DNA from 4 places in the Aquibaculum sediminis genome. Region 1 is predicted to be linked to each of the others. Evidence: riboswitches for the same ligand, from Rfam matches in the RefSeq annotation. Region 1 holds a riboswitch; each other region holds the start of a gene.
What was found. A riboswitch is a leader RNA that binds a small molecule or an ion and turns the genes downstream of it on or off. The one in region 1 is predicted to bind thiamine pyrophosphate.
Positions count from the first base shown of each region.

Region 1 (4,750 bases):
CAGAGGGGCCAGCCACCAGACCGCCCGCCGCAGACGGTCGAAGATCGCGACGTCCAGGAGTTGTGCGGTCAGGAAGGCGGCGCCGGAGGCTGCTGCAATGCGCGGTGTTGCAAGCGCGACGGACAGCACGACGGCCACGGCGAAGCCCACATAGACCACCTTGCGCGCGCGCTGGGCTCCCAGGGTCCGAGTGCAGATGTCGGTGACCAGGAAACAGGCTGGATAGGTGAACGCGCCCCAGGTGAGGAAATCATTCACCGGGAACTGCACCAGGATATTGGAGGCCGTGACCAGGAGCGCCATTGCCAGGGTGCCCAGCAACAGGCCGCGGGTAAGCGTTGTCATCGCGTGCAGTCCACCTCGGAAGCCTTTCATCGAGACAGCCGGTCTCCAGGGCGCACTCCAATCGCGCTGCCGATGGTCAGCCCGAGTGCGGCTGCGGCAGAACCTTGATTGACGGCGATCTCGACCAGACCGGCAGAGTTCTCGTACCAGAAGGGCTGGCCGATTTCCACGTCCGAGAAGGTGCGCGCCCGGGCGAGGGGTGAGCCCGCGCAAACGATCCGGCTATCGGGCGCGAGTTCCTTCACCGCCAGCCCGGTCCAGCAGTTGCCGTAGCCGTCGATGTAGATCACCTCTTCCAGGATAGAGGGCTCATCGGCGCCCACGAGGTCCCGGAGCGGCAGTGGTTCGCTCGGCAAGGGCTCGCCGTTGGCGAGCTTTGCGGCGGCCGGTGCGAAGAGATCCCGGCCGTGAAAGCTGGCGGAGAGGACATGTGGGCGCCACTCGATGACCGCTGCCCGTGCCGCGGGATCGCGCAGCGCCAGCGGGGTGAGCAGGCCATTGTTCGGGCCCAGGTAGGTTCGGCCGCCGGCCTCGAGCAGGATTGCTCGGCGCGGCGATCCGACGCCCGGGTCGACGACAGCGATCACGATGCAACCCGGCGGCAGGGGCTCGGCAACGGCCGCCAGGAGATGGCCGGCAGCCCGCGGTGCAAAGGTCGGTGCGTCGTGCTGCAGATCCACGATCGTATGATCGGCGCACTGCGCCGCCAGCACTGCATGCATCTGCCCGACATAGGGCCCGGCCCAGCCGAAATCGGTGTAGAGCAGGATCATCACGTTTCACTTTCTCCGCCTGACGCAGCTACCATTGCAATTACGTCCTACCGTGATCGACGAGCTGATTTTTGGCTCACAGCAGGACCGGGCGTGTCCGATGTGGAAGCACGACACGGCCGTGGTGGCTGGCGCCATTCCTGCGAAGCCGCGAGCAGCAGGCGCGCGACAAGCTGTAGGTTCAGTGTCTGCCATGCGGGCATTCGTGCCTCCCAACGATGATGCGAATGATTCGCAGTATCGTTGGGAGTGCTGTACTGCGCAAGAGGGCTTTTGCCGTCATTCCGCGCCCAGTGCGTACCCTGTGCGTCAGTCCGTTTGCGCTGCTGCCCAGCCGTCCGGATCGTGCAGAAACCGTCTCACTTCGGCGATGCCTGCTTCATCAAGATAGCCCTTCGCCTCGGCGGCGGCGAGCGCATCCCACCAGGTGCAGAGCGCGTGCAGCTTCACGCCGGCCGCTTCCAACTGCGCAATGCCCTGGGGAAAGATGCCGTAATGGAAGATGACGAAGCTGTGCGCCACCTCGGCACCGGCTTCGCGCAGCGCCTCTACAAAACTGAGTTTGCTGCCGCCGTCCGTGGCGAGATCTTCGACCAGCAGGATCCGGGCGCCCTCAGGAAAGGTCCCCTCGATCCGGGCGTTGCGCCCAAAACCCTTGGGCTTCTTGCGGACGTAGACCATGGGCAGGCCCAGCCGTTCGGCAACCCAGGCGGCAAAGGGAATGCCGGCGGTTTCGCCTCCGGCGACGGCATCGAAGGCTTCAACCCCGGCTTTGCGTGCCAGCAGCCCGCACCCCAGATCCATCATCAGCCCACGCGCCCGTGGGAAGGAAATGATCCGCCGACAGTCCACATAGACGGGGCTCTTGCGGCCGGAGGTAAAGGTAAATGGCTCTTGCGGGCGGAACAGCACTGCCTCGATATCGAGCAGGGTTTCGGCTGTCAGCCGCGCCGTCTCTTGGTCGGACAGGATCATGGCAGTCACTCCGGCTGGAAGGTTTTCGTGAATAGGCGGGCTGGCCCTGCGAGGCAATGTCTTCTGAGACCGAACTGCTTCGGGTTCTTTGACATGGAGCGCGGTGAAAGCCACAGTGCCGACTGGCCTGGGGTGTCCCGCCGGGGATAGGGCGGGGCTGAGATGACACCCATGGAACCTGATCTGGGTCATGCCAGCGCAGGGAGCCGCCGACTGACGAGGGGCTTGTGCCTCGCGCCGCGACGTCTCCCGTAATTAGCAACGGGAGGAAAGTTTCTCATGTCGAAACAGTCATTCGCAGCAGACCAGGGACCGGGCGCTACGCTTGCGGCCATTCGGGACACGGGTCCTCTGGTGCAGAACATCACCAACTTCGTGGCCATGGACCTGGCAGCCAATCTGCTTCTGTCGGTGGGAGCCTCGCCGGCCATGGCCCATGCGGGTGAGGAAGTGGAAGAGTTCGTTACCCTGGCGTCCGCCTTGACCATCAACACAGGCACTTTCACCAGTGACTGGCTCGAGGCCGCCGTGGCCGCAGCGGCACAGGCGGTGGCGACGGGCACACCCTGGGTGCTCGACCCGGTGGGCTGCGGCGCCACCAAGTTCCGGTTGGCGAATGCTTCGCGCCTGGCGAAGATGCGGCCGACAATCATCCGCGGCAACGCTTCGGAAATCGCGGCACTCTCCGGCGCGAGCGCGCAGGACTCTGGCGGAAAGGGTGTCGACTCGACCCTGGCCGCCGATGCCGTTCTGGATCAGGCACGTCGCCTGTCCCTGAACACCGGCGCGGTGGTCGCGGTGACGGGCGAGGTGGATCTGGTAACGGATGGAGAGGCCGTCCTGCGGATCGCGAACGGACATGTGCTGTTGACCCGCGTCACCGCGGCCGGTTGCGCACTCACCGCACTGACCGGGGCTGCGGCTGCGGTGTGCAAGGACCCGATGCGTGCGGCGCGCGATGCGCTCGTCATCATGGGCGTGGCCGGTGAGCGAGCGGCGGCGGTGGCGCGCGGGCCGGGATCCTTTCGCGTGGCCCTGCTGGACGCCCTCTACAGCCTTGAAACCGAGCAATTGGACCAGGAAGCCAGGCTGCCATGACTCGCCCGACCTTCGATCTTTCGGTTTATCTCGTTATTGGCCCCGGCGATTGTGCCGGCCGGCGCATGAGTGACGTGGTGGCGCGTGCGCTGGCCGGGGGCGCCACCCTGGTCCAGCTCAGGGACAAGGAGGCCAGCGACCACGATATGCTGGCACTGGGAGAGGCCTTGATGCCGCTGTGCCGGGCCGCGCGGGTGCCTCTGATCGTCAACGATCGTCTGGATGTCGCCTTGGCGCTCGGTGCGGATGGCCTGCACCTGGGACAGGACGATGACGAGGCCGCCGCAGCGCGGGCGCGCCTGGGGGAGGATCGGATCCTGGGCGTCTCCGCCGGCAATGCCGAGGAATTGGCCAGGGTGCCGCTCGACGCGGTCGACTATATCGGCGTCGGGCCGGTGTTTGCGACTTCCAGCAAGGACGATGCCGGGGCCGCGATCGGTCTGGAAGGCGTGGCATCGATGCGACGTCTGACCGACAAGCCACTGGTGGGCATCGGCGGAATCTCGGCAGACAGCGCCGCAGCGGTGGTCGAAGCCGGCGCCAACGGAGTGGCCGTGGTCTCGGCCATCGGCGGAGCGGAAGATCCGGCGCAAGCGGCCCGACGATTGCGCGATGCCGTGGCGGAGGCCAGAGCAGGCCGCGCTTAATCTGAAACCTTGCGGTTCAGATTGAACGCGATCCGGATTAATTCTTCAGTGTAGACCGGATTGACGCGTCTAATCTGATGCCTTGTGGCTCAGATTGGACGCGATTCGGTCTATGGCGTCAGGTCTGAAAGACCAGCCGTAGCACCCGTCGTTCCCTTTGCTCCTCGATGCTGACCTTGTCGGCGAAGTGGCGCATGAGGCGAAGTTCCAGGTCCGAGGCCTCCGGCGCGAAATCGTCGATTTCATCTGCCCCGGCCCCGCCTCCATCCTTGGCGTCGTCGGGCTTGAAGACCATTCGTGCAAGGATGCGGTACTCATCGTAGTGCAGTTCGATGTCCACCGAGCCATGGGCATGGCCTTGAGAAACCGCCATTTCCCCGGCCTCGGTCATGGCATTGATCACGCGATCGATAACGTCGCGCCGTGCGCCCCACTGGGCGCCATGCAGACGGCAGAATGCAACCATCTCGTTGATGAGGTCGGCATTGATCGGGAACTGTGCCCCTGCCTTGCGGCTGATGCCGATGCGGAACAGCCCGTTGAGAAGCAGTGCAGTGACCACCGCGACCACCAGCGACGAGCCAGTGATCGTCATAAGCCAGTGGGGCAGGGTCTCGTAGAACTGCGGAAAGATATCGTGGCTGACGCCAAGGATCAGCGCGACGCCAACGGCAATGATCCGTCGCTCGTCGAGCATGCGCGATACGATGATGCTCAACCCGTTTGCCAGGATGAAGGCGGACGAAAAGATGAGAATGGCGCCGGTAAGTGAATCCGGCATGCCGATGGTCAGAACCACCACATGCGGAAAAAGCGAAAGCAGGATGAAAAGCCCGCCGATGGCATAGCCGATCCGGCGCTGCATCATGCCCGTGGCCTGCGCCAGGCCGACGGAACCGGAGAAGGTGTTGA
Region 1 covers NZ_JBFCVK010000007.1:31,420-36,169, reverse strand. Annotated here, with positions in the region: gene ABZ720_RS12400 (queuosine precursor transporter) at 1-345, opposite strand, end outside; gene ABZ720_RS12395 (SAM hydrolase/SAM-dependent halogenase family protein) at 372-1,118, opposite strand; gene ABZ720_RS12390 (orotate phosphoribosyltransferase) at 1,428-2,093, opposite strand; TPP riboswitch at 2,212-2,315, shown strand; gene thiM (hydroxyethylthiazole kinase) at 2,373-3,191, shown strand; gene thiE (thiamine phosphate synthase) at 3,188-3,838, shown strand; gene ABZ720_RS12375 (solute carrier family 23 protein) at 3,957-4,750, opposite strand, start outside.

Region 2 (4,750 bases), on a different contig from region 1:
GTCTTCCACCGCGTGATCGACGGCTTCATGGCCCAGACCGGTGACCCCACGGGCACCGGCATGGGCGGCTCGGACCTGCCCGACCTGGAGGCCGAGTTCTCCCGCCGCCACTTCCAGCGCGGCATCCTCGGCATGGCCCGTGCACAGGACCCCGACAGCGCCAACAGTCAGTTCTTCATCATGCTGGCCAGCGCCCCCAACCTGAACGGTCAGTACACCGCCTGGGGTCAGGTGGTCTCCGGCATGGAGGCTGTTGACGCGATCAAGAAGGGTGACCAGGCCAACAACGGCATGGTCGACGACCCCGACCGCATCGAGCGCATGCGCGTTCTTGCCGACATCGATTGATTTGTAAGGGAGTTAGGCGACATGGCGACTGCGCCCGAAGACACACTGGTGATGGAGCTGCCCTCCGGGCGCGTCGTCATCGCCCTGCGCCCGGATCTTGCGCCCAACCACGTGGCCCGGGTCAAGGAACTGGTGCGCGACGGCTTCTATGACGGCCTGGCCTTCCACCGGGTCATCGACGGCTTCATGGCCCAGACCGGCTGCCCCCAAGGCACCGGCACGGGCGGCAGCGGCCAGAAGCTGAAGGCCGAGTTCTCCAACACCCCGTTCAAGCGCGGCACCATTGGTGCGGCACGGACCCAGGACCCCAACAGCGCCGACAGCCAGTGGTTCATCTGCTTCGGCGATGCCTCTTGGCTCAACGGCCAGTACACGGTCTGGGGCGAGGTGGTCGAAGGCATGGAGGCGATCGACGCCCTGAGCAAGGCACCGGCAAGCGATCCCTCCGGCAGCGTGCCCAAGCCCGACAAGATCGTTTCGATCAAGGTCCAGGCAGACGCTGCCTGATCGCACTCAGAGGCTGATAGAGGCTCAGGCGCGCGCCTGAGCCTCCACCTCTGCATCCAGGTGCTGCACCAGCTCTCTCGGCAGATCGAGCCTGACGGAGAGTTCGCGCAGGAAGTGCTGCTCCTGCGGATCGTCGGGATCGATGGTCATGCGTGCAGCGAGGTAGATCTCTGCCGCCTGCTCCGGGCCCTTCGCCGCCCGCGCCAGCTCGGCCACATCCTGATCCTTGCGCAGTTCATCGAACATCCAGGCCTTGGTCTCGTTGTCGAAGCCCTGGTCGTCGACATGGTCGAAGAGCTTCTTCTGCTCCGCGGCATCCACGTGCCCGTCCGCCTTGGCTGCTGCGATCATGGTGCGCACCAAGGTCAACGCGAAGGGCAGCCCATCGGCGGCAGCCGTATTCTCCGCATCGAATGCGCTGTCCTTTGGCGGTGGCAGCGGCTCGGTCGGAGTCTCGGCGGCACCGGGTTGCTTGCCGTCGCGGTAGTTCTGCCAGGCCCGAAAGGCCAGCGCGCCAACCGCGGCAGCCCCGCCATAGGTCAGGGCCTTGCCGCCAAGCTTGCGCGCGCCCTTCGAACTGACCAGCAAGGCCAGGAGACCACCGGCCGCGGCGCCGCCAAGGGCGCCAGACATGCCACCACCGGACATGCCGCCCCCGGACATACCGCCACCGCCCATGGCGCTTTTCGCCTTCTCGCCCAGGCCGCTCGTACCCCCCGATCCCATGAACTGGTCGAGGAGGGACTTGGCGTTGATCATGGCTGGCTCCTTGTTCGCGCTTTTGCTCGCGAGAGATCGTTACGCCGCCAGCCCATTCCAAGTCCCCGGCATCAATCTCTTGCTTCAGGTGCCTTTGCCCTGGAACCCACTCGAACAGCGCGGCATAGTCTCCGCCGATGCACCGGGGGAGCCGCTTTACGCGCGGCTGAGAGGCGACGACAGGTCGCGACCCCCTGAACCTGCCGGGATAATGCCCGCGAAGGGAGCGTTGCCGACCTTGTTTTGCGCACGATTCGATACGCCAGGTGCCGCTCCCGGCATCAGGCTGAGCGGTGCCCGCCTGCATTTCGAGGGGGCAGCGCTCTTCGACGACCTCTCCATCGAGTTGCCGGCCGGCCAGACGAGTTGCCTCCTCGGCCCCTCCGGCGTGGGGAAATCCAGCCTCCTTGCCCTGCTTGCGGGGCTAAACGCCGCAGCCGAAGGCAAGATTGAGGCCAGCGACGGCGCCGCCCTGCAGGGCCGGATAGCCTGGATGGCGCAGCAGGACCTGCTCCTCCCCTGGCTGAGCGTCCAGGATAACGTCACGCTCGGCGACCGCCTGCGCCGGCAGCGGCCGAGCCGAACGCGATGCATGCAACTTCTGGAACAGGTGGGGCTCGCCGATCGCGCCCAAGCCCGGCCGGCCGCGCTGTCAGGCGGCATGCGCCAGCGTGTTGCTTTGGCCCGCACCCTCTACGAGGATCGGCCCATCATCCTCATGGACGAACCCTTCTCTGCGCTCGACGCAGTAACCCGCCTGGAATTGCAGGATCTCGCCGGTGATCTGTTGGCCGGGCGCACCGTACTGCTGGTGACCCACGATCCGCTGGAGGCCCTGCGCCTGGGCCATCATCTGCTGGTCCTCACAGGCCGCCCGGCGCGGATCAGTGAAGCCTTCGCCCCATCTGGCGCGCCGCCACGTGCGCCGGACGATCCCGGGCTGCTCGCGCTGCAGGCGCGCCTGCTCGCCGCCCTACGCCACGGTGGAAGTGCCCGCTTGCGCGAGCAAGAAGGGGCATAGGCCATGGGATTGCTGCGCGCCGCGACGGTGACCATCGGGCTGCTGCTGCTCTGGCAGTTGGTGGTTTGGGTCACGGCCGTCCCGCCCTTCATCCTGCCCAGCCCGCAGGCCGTTGGCGCGACGCTTTTACAGCGCTGGTCCCTGTTGCTGGGGCATGCCGGCGTCACCGCCGCGGAGATCCTTCTGGGTCTCTTGCTGGGCGTGCTGCTTGGAAGCATAGCCGCCCTGCTGCTGGCCTCCGCCGCGGTCCTGCGTCGCTGGCTTTTGCCGCTGCTGGTGGCCAGCCAGGCGATCCCGGTCTTCGCCCTGGCGCCACTGCTGGTGCTCTGGCTGGGCTACGGCATGGCCAGCAAGGTTGCCATGGCGACATTGATCATCTTCTTTCCTGTCACGGCCGCCTTCTATGACGGGCTGAGGCGCACCGATCCGGGCTGGCTGGCGCTGGCCCAGACCATGGGGGGCACCCGTTATGCCGTCCTGCGCCACATCGCGATTCCCGCCGCCCTGCCCGCCTTCACCTCGGGCCTGCGTGTCGCCACCGCCGTCGCCCCCATCGGAGCCGTGGTGGGTGAGTGGGTGGGCTCCAGCGCCGGCCTGGGCCACCTGATGCTCAACGCCAACGCGCGCATGCAAACCGACCTGATGTTCGCGGCCTTGCTGGTCCTCACCGCCATGGCACTGCTGCTTTACTACTCGGTCGACCTGCTCGGCCGGCGACTCCTGCCCTGGCTGCCCGAGACACACCCGCGCCCCTGACTCTAACAAAAAACCGACACGAGCATATCCGGGTTTTCTTGACCCCGAAGGCCCGGTCCCTAATCTTGCGCCAGCCTTCCGGGGGGTTCCGGAACCGTCAGGCCAACGCTAGGGAGAGCCATGAGTCTCGTCCTGATCGCCCTGCTACCGTTTATCGGGGCCATTCTGCCCGCGCTCATGATCCGCGCCGGCCGGAACGCCTGCGCGCTGACCGCAGGTTCCGTAACGCTTACATCCCTCATCCTGCTGTTGAGCTACGCTCCGGCGGTTTTTGGGGGCGAGGTGATCCAGGCGCGATTCGAATGGCTGCCGGGGCTGGGTCTCAATGCCAATTTCTTCCTGGACGGCCTCGGGTTCTTTTTCGCGCTTCTGATCCTTGGCATCGGCCTGCTGATCATCGTTTACGCGCGCTTCTACCTGAGCAAGCAGGACCCCATGGGCCTGTTCTATGTCTACCTGCTGCTCTTTCAGGGCGCGATGGTGGGCATCACGCTCTCAGACAATATCCTGCTGCTGCTGATCTTCTGGGAGCTGACCAGCCTCTCGTCGTTCCTGCTGATCGGCTACTGGAAGCACCTACCGGAGGGCCGCCAGGGCGCGCGCATGGCGCTGATGGTCACCGGGTCGGGCGGCATGGCGATGATCGCCGGCATGCTGATCCTCGGCAACATCGCCGGTTCCTATGACCTCACGGTCATTCTTCAGTCCAGTGCGGCGATCAAGGCTTCGCCCCTGTACCTGCCGGCCCTGCTGCTGATCCTGGGCGGCGCCTTTACCAAGTCGGCGCAGTTCCCCTTCCACTTCTGGCTGCCGCACGCCATGGCCGCCCCCACGCCGGTCAGCGCCTACCTGCACAGCGCCACCATGGTGAAGGCCGGCGTGTTCCTGATGGCGCGGATGTGGCCGGCGCTAGCGGGCACGCCGGAGTGGTTCTACATCGTCGCGACTGCCGGCCTCGTGACCATGATCGTCGGCGCCTGGATCTCCATCTTCAAGGACGACCTGAAGGGCCTGCTTGCCTTTTCCACGGTCAGCCAGCTCGGCCTGATGACCATGCTGCTGGGCTTCGGCACGCCCATGGCCGCGCTCGCAGCCGTGTTCCACATCCTCAATCACGCCACCTTCAAGGCGGCGCTCTTCATGACCGCGGGCATCGTCGACCACGAGGCGGGGACCCGTGATGCCAAGCGGTTGGGTGGCCTGGTCACCCTGATGCCGATCACAGCGACCATCGCCATGATCGCCGCCGCTTCCTCGGCCGGCCTGCCGCTGTTCAATGGTTTCCTCTCGAAAGAGATGATGCTGTACGAGGCGAGCCACACCTACTACCTGGGCCAAGAGTGGATCCTGCCGGTGCTG
Region 2 covers NZ_JBFCVK010000006.1:10,527-15,276, forward strand. Annotated here, with positions in the region: gene ABZ720_RS10555 (peptidylprolyl isomerase) at 1-348, shown strand, start outside; gene ABZ720_RS10560 (peptidylprolyl isomerase) at 370-855, shown strand; gene ABZ720_RS10565 (tellurite resistance TerB family protein) at 880-1,614, opposite strand; TPP riboswitch at 1,749-1,859, shown strand; gene ABZ720_RS10570 (ABC transporter ATP-binding protein) at 1,853-2,635, shown strand; gene ABZ720_RS10575 (ABC transporter permease) at 2,639-3,391, shown strand; gene ABZ720_RS10580 (monovalent cation/H+ antiporter subunit A) at 3,512-4,750, shown strand, end outside.
Region 2: another riboswitch for thiamine pyrophosphate. It lies ahead of ABZ720_RS10570 (ABC transporter ATP-binding protein); the one in region 1 lies ahead of thiM (hydroxyethylthiazole kinase).

Region 3 (4,750 bases), on a different contig from region 1:
TGCCCGGAACCTCCTTGCTGGTCTACGAGATGATGCCAGCCCTCTTCGCCTGCGTGGCAGCCAACGAGGCCGAGCGCGCCGCACCAGACGTGACCATCAACGACGTTCAGATGATGGGCGCCTCGGGGCGCATATTCATGTCGGGCAGGACGGAATCGCTCAAGGTGGCCCGCAAGGCGATTGCGGATACCCTGAAGAAGGTGAAGGGCAGGAAGGGCTAGGCCGTAAACTCATAAATTGGTAGCGCGTCTCGGCTGGAATGCGATTCAAGCTCCTCGAGGAGGAGCAGAAATGAGTCAACGCCGTTACGAGATCACGGACTTCGAGTGGTCGATCATCGAGCCACTGCTGCCGAACAAGCCGCGCGGCGTGCCGCGAGTGGACGACCGGCGGGTGCTGAACGGGATCTACTGGCGGCTGCGTACGGGCGGGCTCGCCCTGGGCTGATATCCCGGAGCGCTACGGCCCACCGACGACCTGCTACAACCGCTTTGTGCGCTGGCGGAAGTTGGGTGTCTGGGATCGAATCTTCGAGGCAGTCTCGGCCGCCTACGAAGGCGAGTTGCAGATGATCGACAGTTCCTCGGTTCGCGTTCACCAGCACGGGGCGAACGCAAAAAAGGGCGGCCGCAATCCGCCGCCGGGGACCAGCCTGACGCCCGATGCGTGGGGCGCTCGCGGGGCGGGCTGACGACCAAGATCCACGCCCTGGTCGACGCCGAGGGCCGACCGGTGGTCCTGAAGCTCACCCCCGGCCAGTCTCACGACGGCCCCAGCGCAGCCGACATGCTTGGCAGTCACGGCGAGGGCCAGATCCTGCTCGCTGACCGTGCCTACGACTCCAACGCCATGCACCAGGCCATGGACCAGTAAGGCGCCTGGGCCTGCATCTAATCAATGCCTGGACGCAAAGACCCGCCCGCCTTCAGTCCCTCTATCGATACAGAAACCTCCTCGAACGCTACATAAACAAGATCAAGCACTACCGCGCCGTCGCCACGCGCTACGAAAAGCACGCCGAAAACTTGCTCGCTCTCATCAAACTTGCAGCTGTTCATTCCCGAGACATGGATGACACCCTTGGTCCGAAAGGATTGTCGATCGTCTGCAGGGTTATCTGTTCCAGGTCGATGTATCCCAGATCGTAATGCATGAAGCTCACGAGCCAAAACCTGGACAACGCGTTGACATTGTGCACCTCGTTGCGCAGAATCTGGTCCTCACCAGGGGTGTCCCGACAAGGGGCTGAGATACTGCTAGGCCGCAAGGCAGCGCAAGAACCCGACGAACCTGATCCAGTTCATACTGGCGTAGGGACGGTGCGGATGCCTTGGCGGTCGGATGCGGCCGTGGTCCTTTGTGAGGCGTTCTTCTCCTTCCCGTCAGCGCTGGGTCTCTAATGCTTGCACAAGCTACGGAGCCTGACATGACGTCCAATCCAACCCCGAATGTCACCACTGGACCGCTGCCCGCTTCGTCCAAAGTCTTCTGGCCGGGAATGACTCACCCTGATATCCGGGTGCCGATGCGAGAGATTGCCCTGCATCCCAGTGCCGATGAACCTCCGGTGACGGTCTACGATTCTTCCGGCCCCTATACCGATCCTGCCGCCAAGATCGCCATCGAGCGCGGCCTGTCACGCCTGCGCGAAAGCTGGATCGCGGCCCGCGGCGACGTCGACGCCTATGCGGGACGACATGTCCGGCCGGAAGACAACGGCTCTGTCTCGGCCGACCGGCTGACACCCGAGTTCCCCGTTCGTCACGCGCCGCTGAAAGCACGGGACGGCAAGGCCGTGAGCCAGATCGCCTATGCTCGGGCGGGCATCGTCACGCCGGAGATGGAATTCGTTGCCATCCGCGAGAATCTGGGCCGCATGGCGATCAGGGAACAGCTTGTGCGCGACGGCCAAAGCTTCGGCGCATCGATCCCCGATTTTGTGACACCAGAATTCGTACGCGACGAGGTGGCGCGCGGCTGGGCGATCATTCCCGCCAACATCAATCACCCCGAGATCGAGCCGATGATCATCGGTCGGAATTTTCTGGTCAAGATCAACGCCAATATCGGAAATTCCGCCGTGACGTCCTCGATGACCGAGGAAGTGGAAAAGATGGTTTGGGCCATCCGCTGGGGCGCGGATACGGTCATGGATCTTTCCACAGGACGCAACATCCACAACATCCGCGAATGGATCATCCGCAATGCGCCGGTGCCGATCGGGACCGTGCCGATCTACCAGGCACTGGAAAAGGTCGACGGCGTGGCCGAGGATCTGTCGTGGGAGGTGTTCCGCGACACGCTGATCGAACAGGCGGAGCAGGGGGTGGATTATTTTACCATCCACGCAGGTGTGCGGCTGCGCCATATCCATCTGACTGTCGACCGGGTGACCGGCATCGTCAGCCGTGGCGGCTCGATCATGGCGAAATGGTGCCTGCACCACCACCGCGAGAGCTTCCTCTACGAGCATTTCGAGGATATCTGCGACATCGCGCGCGCCTATGACGTGTCCTTCTCTCTCGGTGACGGGCTGCGGCCAGGCTCCATCGCGGATGCGAACGATGCCGCGCAATTCGCCGAGCTGGAGACCTTGGGGGAACTCACGCAGATCGCCTGGGAGAAGGATTGTCAGGTGATGATCGAAGGCCCCGGCCATGTGCCGATGCACAAGATCAAGGAGAACATGGACAAGCAGCTCGAACTCTGCGGCGAAGCCCCGTTCTACACGCTCGGGCCGCTGACCACCGATATCGCGCCGGGTTACGATCATATCACCAGTGGGATCGGCGCGGCGATGATCGGCTGGTTCGGCACGGCGATGCTCTGTTACGTGACGCCCAAGGAGCATCTGGGCTTACCCGATCGGGACGATGTGAAGACCGGCGTCATCACCTACAAGATCGCCGCCCATGCTGCAGATCTGGCGAAAGGCCACCCCGCGGCAAGGATCCGCGACGACGCGCTGTCGCGTGCCCGGTTCGAGTTCCGCTGGGAGGATCAGTTCAACCTCTCGCTCGACCCGGACACGGCGCGCGCCTTCCACGATCAGACCCTGCCGAAAGAGGCGCACAAGGTCGCGCATTTCTGTTCAATGTGTGGGCCGAAATTCTGCTCGATGAAGATCAGCCAGGACATCCATTATGCCGCGCGCGCGCAGAAGGGCATGGCGGAGATGGCCGAGAAGTATCGCGATGGCGGGGACCTCTACGTCCCTGTCCATGAGGTGGAGGCAGCTAAAGATCGACGTCGACGGAGCAGGGAAGGGCAATAGGACCGCCTACGGATTAGGGTCTATGGGGATTCATCGTGAATTGAAGATGGCGGCTGCGAGATAGATCATGGCCTCGAAGCTCTGATCGGTTCTGCAGGCCCGCATAGCGATGCGCTTGAACTCTTTGAGTTTGCAGAAGACATTCTCGATCAGGTGGCGCAAGTTGTACAAGTCATCATCGATCAGAATGGGCTTTGTCCGTCTCGGGTGCTGCGAGATGACAACCTTGGCGCCGCGCTCGTTGAGAGCGGCAACGCTGCTGTCGAACGCTTTGTCCGCGATGAAAGCGTCAAACTCGACACCCTCGACCAGCGGCGCTACGCCGAGACTGTTGAAACGGTGACCCGGCATGAGCGAGAAGCGCACGAGGTTGCCCAGGGCATCGGTCAGCGCCAGAACCTTTGTCGTCTGCCGCCCTTGGAGCGACCTATGGCCTAGCTCTAAATCCCCCTTTTGGGCCCTGTCCGTGGCGATGAACCCTGACGATGGTGGCGTCGATCATGGCGTATTCCATGTCAGGCTCATTCGGCAAGGCATCGAACATCCGTTTGAAAACATCGGCCTTACGCCAGTCGCTGAACCGCCGGAACGCCGTGCGCCAGTTCCCGAACAACGCGGGCACCACGGACTGCCAGTTCGGGCAATCCACAAAACCGCCGCCATGAACAACCGGTTGTTCCCGCCGCTGCGTCCGGGATCCGTCGGCTTCCCACGACAACGCGGCTCCATCTTCGCCCATTGGGCGTCCGTCCGTACAAAACGTTCCTTTCACCATGTGAATCATATCTCGGAATACTTGTGAAGTTCCACAGATCATAGAGCTATAGTGGCGTTTTCTGCCGCTTTCTCCGATGGCATTCAGCGGCATTGGCTTGATGTCGTCGTTGCCACCACGACCACGTCCATATGAAAGCGGTGCCGGTGGGCGCCGTGAACAGTAATCTGATCATCAGGTAGCGGATTTCGGAGCTGGTGAGCATGTCGGCTGCCTGGGAAATTAAGCCGCGGCATTTGGACTCGTTTTGTCCCTTTTGCTGAAGGCAGCGCGGCGCTGATCGGCGGAAAGCCTGGCAAGGAAAGCAGCCGCCGCCATGACGAGGCTGACATGACGGTGCCAGCCATGCCAGGAGCGGGCTTCATCTGGCACTTCAAGGTATGACGCTGGAAGGCACCGTGACCTATCAGCCCGCGTTTTGCGAATGGCAAGGTGCGGAATCGTCATTGCCTCCCCTCGGTTAGGCATTGCCATTAATAACCTTTTCGTTTCCACGTGCTTGACAGAAATAGACGACCAGTCTACTAATTCCTCTATGGCGAAATTGAACACACGTGAAAAGCTGATCAAAGAAGGCTGGAAAGCGCTCCTGAACTCTGGCTATGACGGAGTCGGGATCGGCCCGATTCTGAAGGCTGCGGGCGTGCCGAAGGGTTCGTTCTATCATTTCTTCGCAAGCAAGGAGGCGTTCGTATGCGCCG
Region 3 covers NZ_JBFCVK010000002.1:51,185-55,934, forward strand. Annotated here, with positions in the region: gene ABZ720_RS02925 (microcompartment protein) at 1-221, shown strand, start outside; partial or broken gene ABZ720_RS02930 (IS5 family transposase) at 292-1,055, shown strand; TPP riboswitch at 1,216-1,335, shown strand; gene thiC (phosphomethylpyrimidine synthase ThiC) at 1,427-3,274, shown strand; partial or broken gene ABZ720_RS02940 (IS5 family transposase) at 3,305-4,003, opposite strand; partial or broken gene ABZ720_RS17465 (IS701 family transposase) at 4,272-4,415, opposite strand; gene ABZ720_RS02945 (TetR/AcrR family transcriptional regulator) at 4,585-4,750, shown strand, end outside.
Region 3: another riboswitch for thiamine pyrophosphate. It lies ahead of thiC (phosphomethylpyrimidine synthase ThiC); the one in region 1 lies ahead of thiM (hydroxyethylthiazole kinase).

Region 4 (4,750 bases), on a different contig from region 1:
CCCCGACGGGCCGCTCTACCCCGGTCTCTGTCGCGGCCTCTCCGACAGCGAAAGGCAGGAGCGACTTGCCGCCGGCGAAAGCCACGCCTGGCGACTGAACGTGGAGCAGGCCCGGCAGCGCAGCGGACCCCTCACCTGGCTGGACCTTGACGAGGGCGAACAGGTGGCACGGCCCGAACTCCTGGGCGATGTGGTGCTGGCCCGCAGGGACATCCCGACCAGCTACCATCTGGCCGTGGTGGTGGACGATGCGGCGCAGGAGATCACGCTGGTGACGCGGGGTGTGGACCTGTTCCACGCCACGCATATGCACCGCCTGCTGCAGGCGCTGCTCGATCTGCCCGTGCCGCGCTGGCATCACCACCGCCTCATCACCGACGCAGACGGCAAGCGCCTGGCCAAGCGGCACGACTCCCTCTCTCTGAAGGCCCTGCGCGCAGCCGGCCGCAGCCCGACGGAGGTTCGGGCCATGGTCGGCATGGACTGAACGTCGTGCCGCCCTCGGCCTATGCGCCGGTGAAACGTGGCGCGCGCTTTTCCAGGAAGGCCGCAACGCCTTCGCGATAATCAGGGCTGCGGGCCGCTTCACGCTGCAGATCGCGCTCCAGGTCCAACTGCGCATCCATGTCGTTTGTGGCTGATTCCTGGATTGCCCGCTTGATCAGTCCCAGTGCCCGGGTCGGCTGCGTCGCGAGGTGGGCGCAGAGCTTTCGGGCTTCCGGCATCAAGTCCGCATCGTCATGCACCTGCCAGATCATGCCCCAGGCCTCGGCCTGCTGGGCGCTCACCGGCGTGCCCAACAGCGCCAGGGCCTTGGCCCGGGCTTCACCCACAAGCCGCGGCAGGCTGAAGGTGCCGCCGCTGTCGGGCACCAGCCCGATCTTGCAGAAGGCCTGGATGAAGCGCGCCGAGCGCGCCGCCAGGACGATGTCCGAAGCCAGTGCCACATTGGCACCGGCGCCGGCCGCCACACCATTGACGGCGCAGACCACCGGCTTGGGCAGGGCACGCAGGCGCCGCACGAGCGGATTATAGAGCCGCTCCAGCGTCGCCCCCAGGTCGGGCGCCTCACCCTCGGTCGGAAAACCGCGGTCCGATAGATCCTGCCCGGCGCAGAAGCCTCGCCCCGCACCGGTGAGGAGCACGGCGCGGACCGCATCATCCTGCTCGGCCCGCTCCAGCGCCTCGATCAGGGCGCCGTGCAGTTCCTCGTTGAAGGCATTGAGCTTGTCCGGTCGGTTCAAGGTGATGCTGGCATAGCCGTCGGCCACCTCGTAGATGACGGGCTGAGTGTCCACGTTAGTCGTCCTCCCCTTTGCGCGCAAAGTCGTCGATGAAAGCCGTGATCGCCGCCAGCACCTCCGCTTCGCACTCGCGATGCGGGTTGTGGCCGCAGCCGGGCAGGTCGAGGCGGCGACAGGGACCGGAAACGCCCGCTTCGATCGCATCGATCTGCGCCATGGTGCCATACTCGTCGTCCTCGCCCTGGATCAAAAGCACCGGCGCCGTGATGCGCGGCAGGCAGTCCTCGATGTTCCAGTCGCGAAACTCCGGGCTCAGCCAGATGTCGTGCCAGCCGCGGAAGGTGGCTTCCGCATCGCGGTGATAGCGCGCCATGCGCCCGGCCAGATCGCCCTCGAAGAAGGCCTTACCGGCCGCGCGGATGCCGGCAAGCGAGATCTCCTCCACGAAGACATGCGGCGCCATGGCCACAAGTCCCGCTATCGGTCGTTCGGCGAGCGCCGCATGGAGCAGGGCGATGGTCGCGCCATCGGAGTGCCCGACCAACAGCGGCCGCACGATTTCCAGCTTGTCCAGCAGCTCCGGCAGCGCCTCGAGCGCCTCCTCGTGCAGGTAGCGCGCGGTGCGCGGTTCGCGCAGCGGATCGGACCCGCCGAAGCCGTAGCGCGACCAGACCAGCAGCGAACAGCCGGTGGCCGCAGCCAGCGCCTCCGGGAAGTCGCGCCAGAGCTCTACGGCGCCCAATCCCTCGTGCAACAGCACGATAACCGGCCCGTCCGGGCGCCGGCCCGGCAGCAGTCGATACTCCAGGGCATGCCCCCGGATCGTGATGCGATCCAGTTCCGTCACACGCTCACCTCGGGATTCGTCGTCGCCCGATCCTTGACCAGACGCGCCAGGGGATCAACGATCCCGACACGACAGGCCCGCGGCTGGATTCCGGCCTGCACAACCACCAGATGGAAGTCATGGACACGCTCGAAGCTCTGCTCTCCCGCCGTTCTCCCCCTGCCCTCATGCCCGACCAGCCGCCCGAGCCGATGGTGCGCCGGGCGCTCGAGGCGGCGATCTGTGCGCCGGATCACGGCAAGCTGCGGCCCTGGCGCTTTCTGTTGCTGCGCGGAGACGAGCGCCAGCGGCTGGGCGATGCCATGGCGCAGGCTCTGGCGGCACGCGAACCGGATGCGCCCGAAAGTCTGCTCGAGAAGGAGCGCAACAAGCCGCTGCGTGCGCCCCTGATTATCACCACGGTGGCACGCCTGCAGCCCGATCACCCCAAGATCCCGGTCGAGGAGCAGCGCCAGGCGGTGGCCAGCGCCGCCTTTTCCATCATGCTGGCCATCCATGCCGAGAGCTGGGGGTGCCAGTGGAAGACCGGCGTGGCGGCGCGCGACCGCCGGGTGCTCGACGCCCTGGGCCTGGAAGCCAACGACGAGATCATCGGCTACCTCTATGTGGGCGCCCCGGCAGGCGTAGCCCCGCCGCGGCGGGCGATGGAAGTAGACGACTTCCTGCTGGAGCTGCCGCGCGAACCTGCCTGAGCCGAGGCCATTGACCTGCGCACCGGCATCGTTCAGCCTTTGTCCCGCAGGCCGCTCGCCGGCCTGACGCATAACCGAGGGGAGCCCCGACAGGGGGCTGAGAAACCGACGGGCCCAAGGGGCCAGCGCGGTGACCCTGAGAACCTGATCCGGGTCATGCCGGCGAAGGGACGGGAAGAGTACCCATCCCGAAAGTCGCCGGATCTCCTGCACATGCGGAAGGAGGTCCAGTTTGTCGAAAGTGGAAGAGGTTACGGTGCTGGGGGCCGGCGTCGCGGGCCTCACCTGTGCCGTGACGCTGGCGGAACGCGGCTGCCGCGTCGCGGTGATCGAGCGCAGCGAGGCCCTGGGCGGGCAGGCCGCTTCCTGGCTTGCGGGCGGCATGCTCGCCCCCTGGTGCGAGCGGGAGTCGGCCGAGCCGCCGGTGGTCGCGCTGGGCCGGGAAGCCCTTGACTGGTGGCCCAAGCACTACCCGCCGACGAAGCGGGCGGGCAGTCTCATCCTCGCGCCGGGCCGCGACCTGCCTGAGCTGGAGCGTTTCGCGCGGCGCACCGAAGGCTTCGAGCGCGTAGACGCCGACGGAATCGCCGCCATGGAGCCGGACCTAGCCGGCCGTTTCCGCGCCGGGCTGCTGTTCCGGAAGGAAGCGCACCTGGACCCGCGCGCGGCGCTCTCCGCCCTTGCCGAGCGCCTGCAGGTGCTCGGCGGCACGATCCGCTTCGGCCGCGACGCTGCCGAGCATCGCGCCAGCGGCAGAGTGATAGACTGCCGCGGAATGGCTGCGCGGGACCGGTTGCACGACCTGCGCGGGGTGCGCGGCGAGATGCTGCTGCTGCGCAGCGGGGAGGTTAGCCTGTCCCGTCCGGTTCGCCTGCTGCACCCGCGCTTTCCACTCTATATCGTGCCGCGCGGCGAGGGGCTCTTCTTGGTCGGCGCCACCATGATCGAGAGCGACCGGCGCGGCCGGGTCACCGCGCGCTCCCTGGTCGAGCTGCTGAACGCCGCCTATGCGCTGCATCCCGCTTTCGCCGAGGCCGAGGTGGTGGAGACCGGCTGCGAGGTGCGCCCGGCTTTTCCCGACAACCTGCCGCGCATTCGCTGGCGGGACGGCCGCCTTTGCGTCAACGGCTGCTACCGCCACGGCTTCCTGCTGGCGCCTGCGCTCGCCCGCATGGCGGCAGACGCGCTGCTGAACGGCGCCCACTACCCGGAGGTGATGGATGAGGATCATGGTGAACGGCGAAGCGCGTGAGGTCGCAGGGCCGACGCTCGCGCAGACCCTGGAGGAGCTGGGCTATGGCGAAGCCAGGGTGGCCACGGCCGTCAACGGCGACGTCGCCCCCGCGTCGCGCCGCGGAGAAGTCACACTCAGCGAGGGCGACAGGCTGGAAGTGCTGGCGCCGATGAAGGGAGGCTGAGCCATGGAAGCCTACGGCGTCCACCTGCATTCGCGCCTGCTGCTGGGGACCGCGCTCTACCCCTCGCCGGCGATCATGGCCGAGGCGGTGAAGGCATCGGGCGCGGAGGTGGTGACGGTCTCGCTGCGCCGCGAATCCGGGGCGGAGAAGGCGGGCCAGGGCTTCTGGTCGATCATCCGCGAGCTCGGCGTGCGGGTGCTTCCCAACACCGCCGGCTGCCACAGCGTCAAGGAGGCCGTCACCACGGCGCAGATGGCGCGCGAGCTTTTCAACACGCCCTGGATCAAGCTGGAGGTGATCGGCGACGACGATCTGCTGCAGCCGGACGTCTTCGGCCTGGTGGAGGCGGCGCGCATCCTCTGCAGCGAGGGATTCGAGGTCTTTCCCTACACGACCGACGACATCTGCGTCGCCGAGCGCCTGCTGGAGGCCGGCTGCCGGGTACTGATGCCCTGGGGCGCGCCGATCGGCTCCGGCGGCGGGCTCTACAACCCGCGCGCCCTGCGCAGCCTGCGCGCGCGCTTTCCCGACGTGCCGCTGGTGGTGGAC
Region 4 covers NZ_JBFCVK010000005.1:160,872-165,621, forward strand. Annotated here, with positions in the region: gene gluQRS (tRNA glutamyl-Q(34) synthetase GluQRS) at 1-487, shown strand, start outside; gene paaG (2-(1,2-epoxy-1,2-dihydrophenyl)acetyl-CoA isomerase PaaG) at 507-1,298, opposite strand; gene ABZ720_RS09645 (alpha/beta fold hydrolase) at 1,300-2,091, opposite strand; gene ABZ720_RS09650 (nitroreductase family protein) at 2,211-2,783, shown strand; TPP riboswitch at 2,851-2,971, shown strand; gene thiO (glycine oxidase ThiO) at 3,025-4,035, shown strand; gene thiS (sulfur carrier protein ThiS) at 4,013-4,201, shown strand; gene ABZ720_RS09665 (thiazole synthase) at 4,205-4,750, shown strand, end outside.
Region 4: another riboswitch for thiamine pyrophosphate. It lies ahead of thiO (glycine oxidase ThiO); the one in region 1 lies ahead of thiM (hydroxyethylthiazole kinase).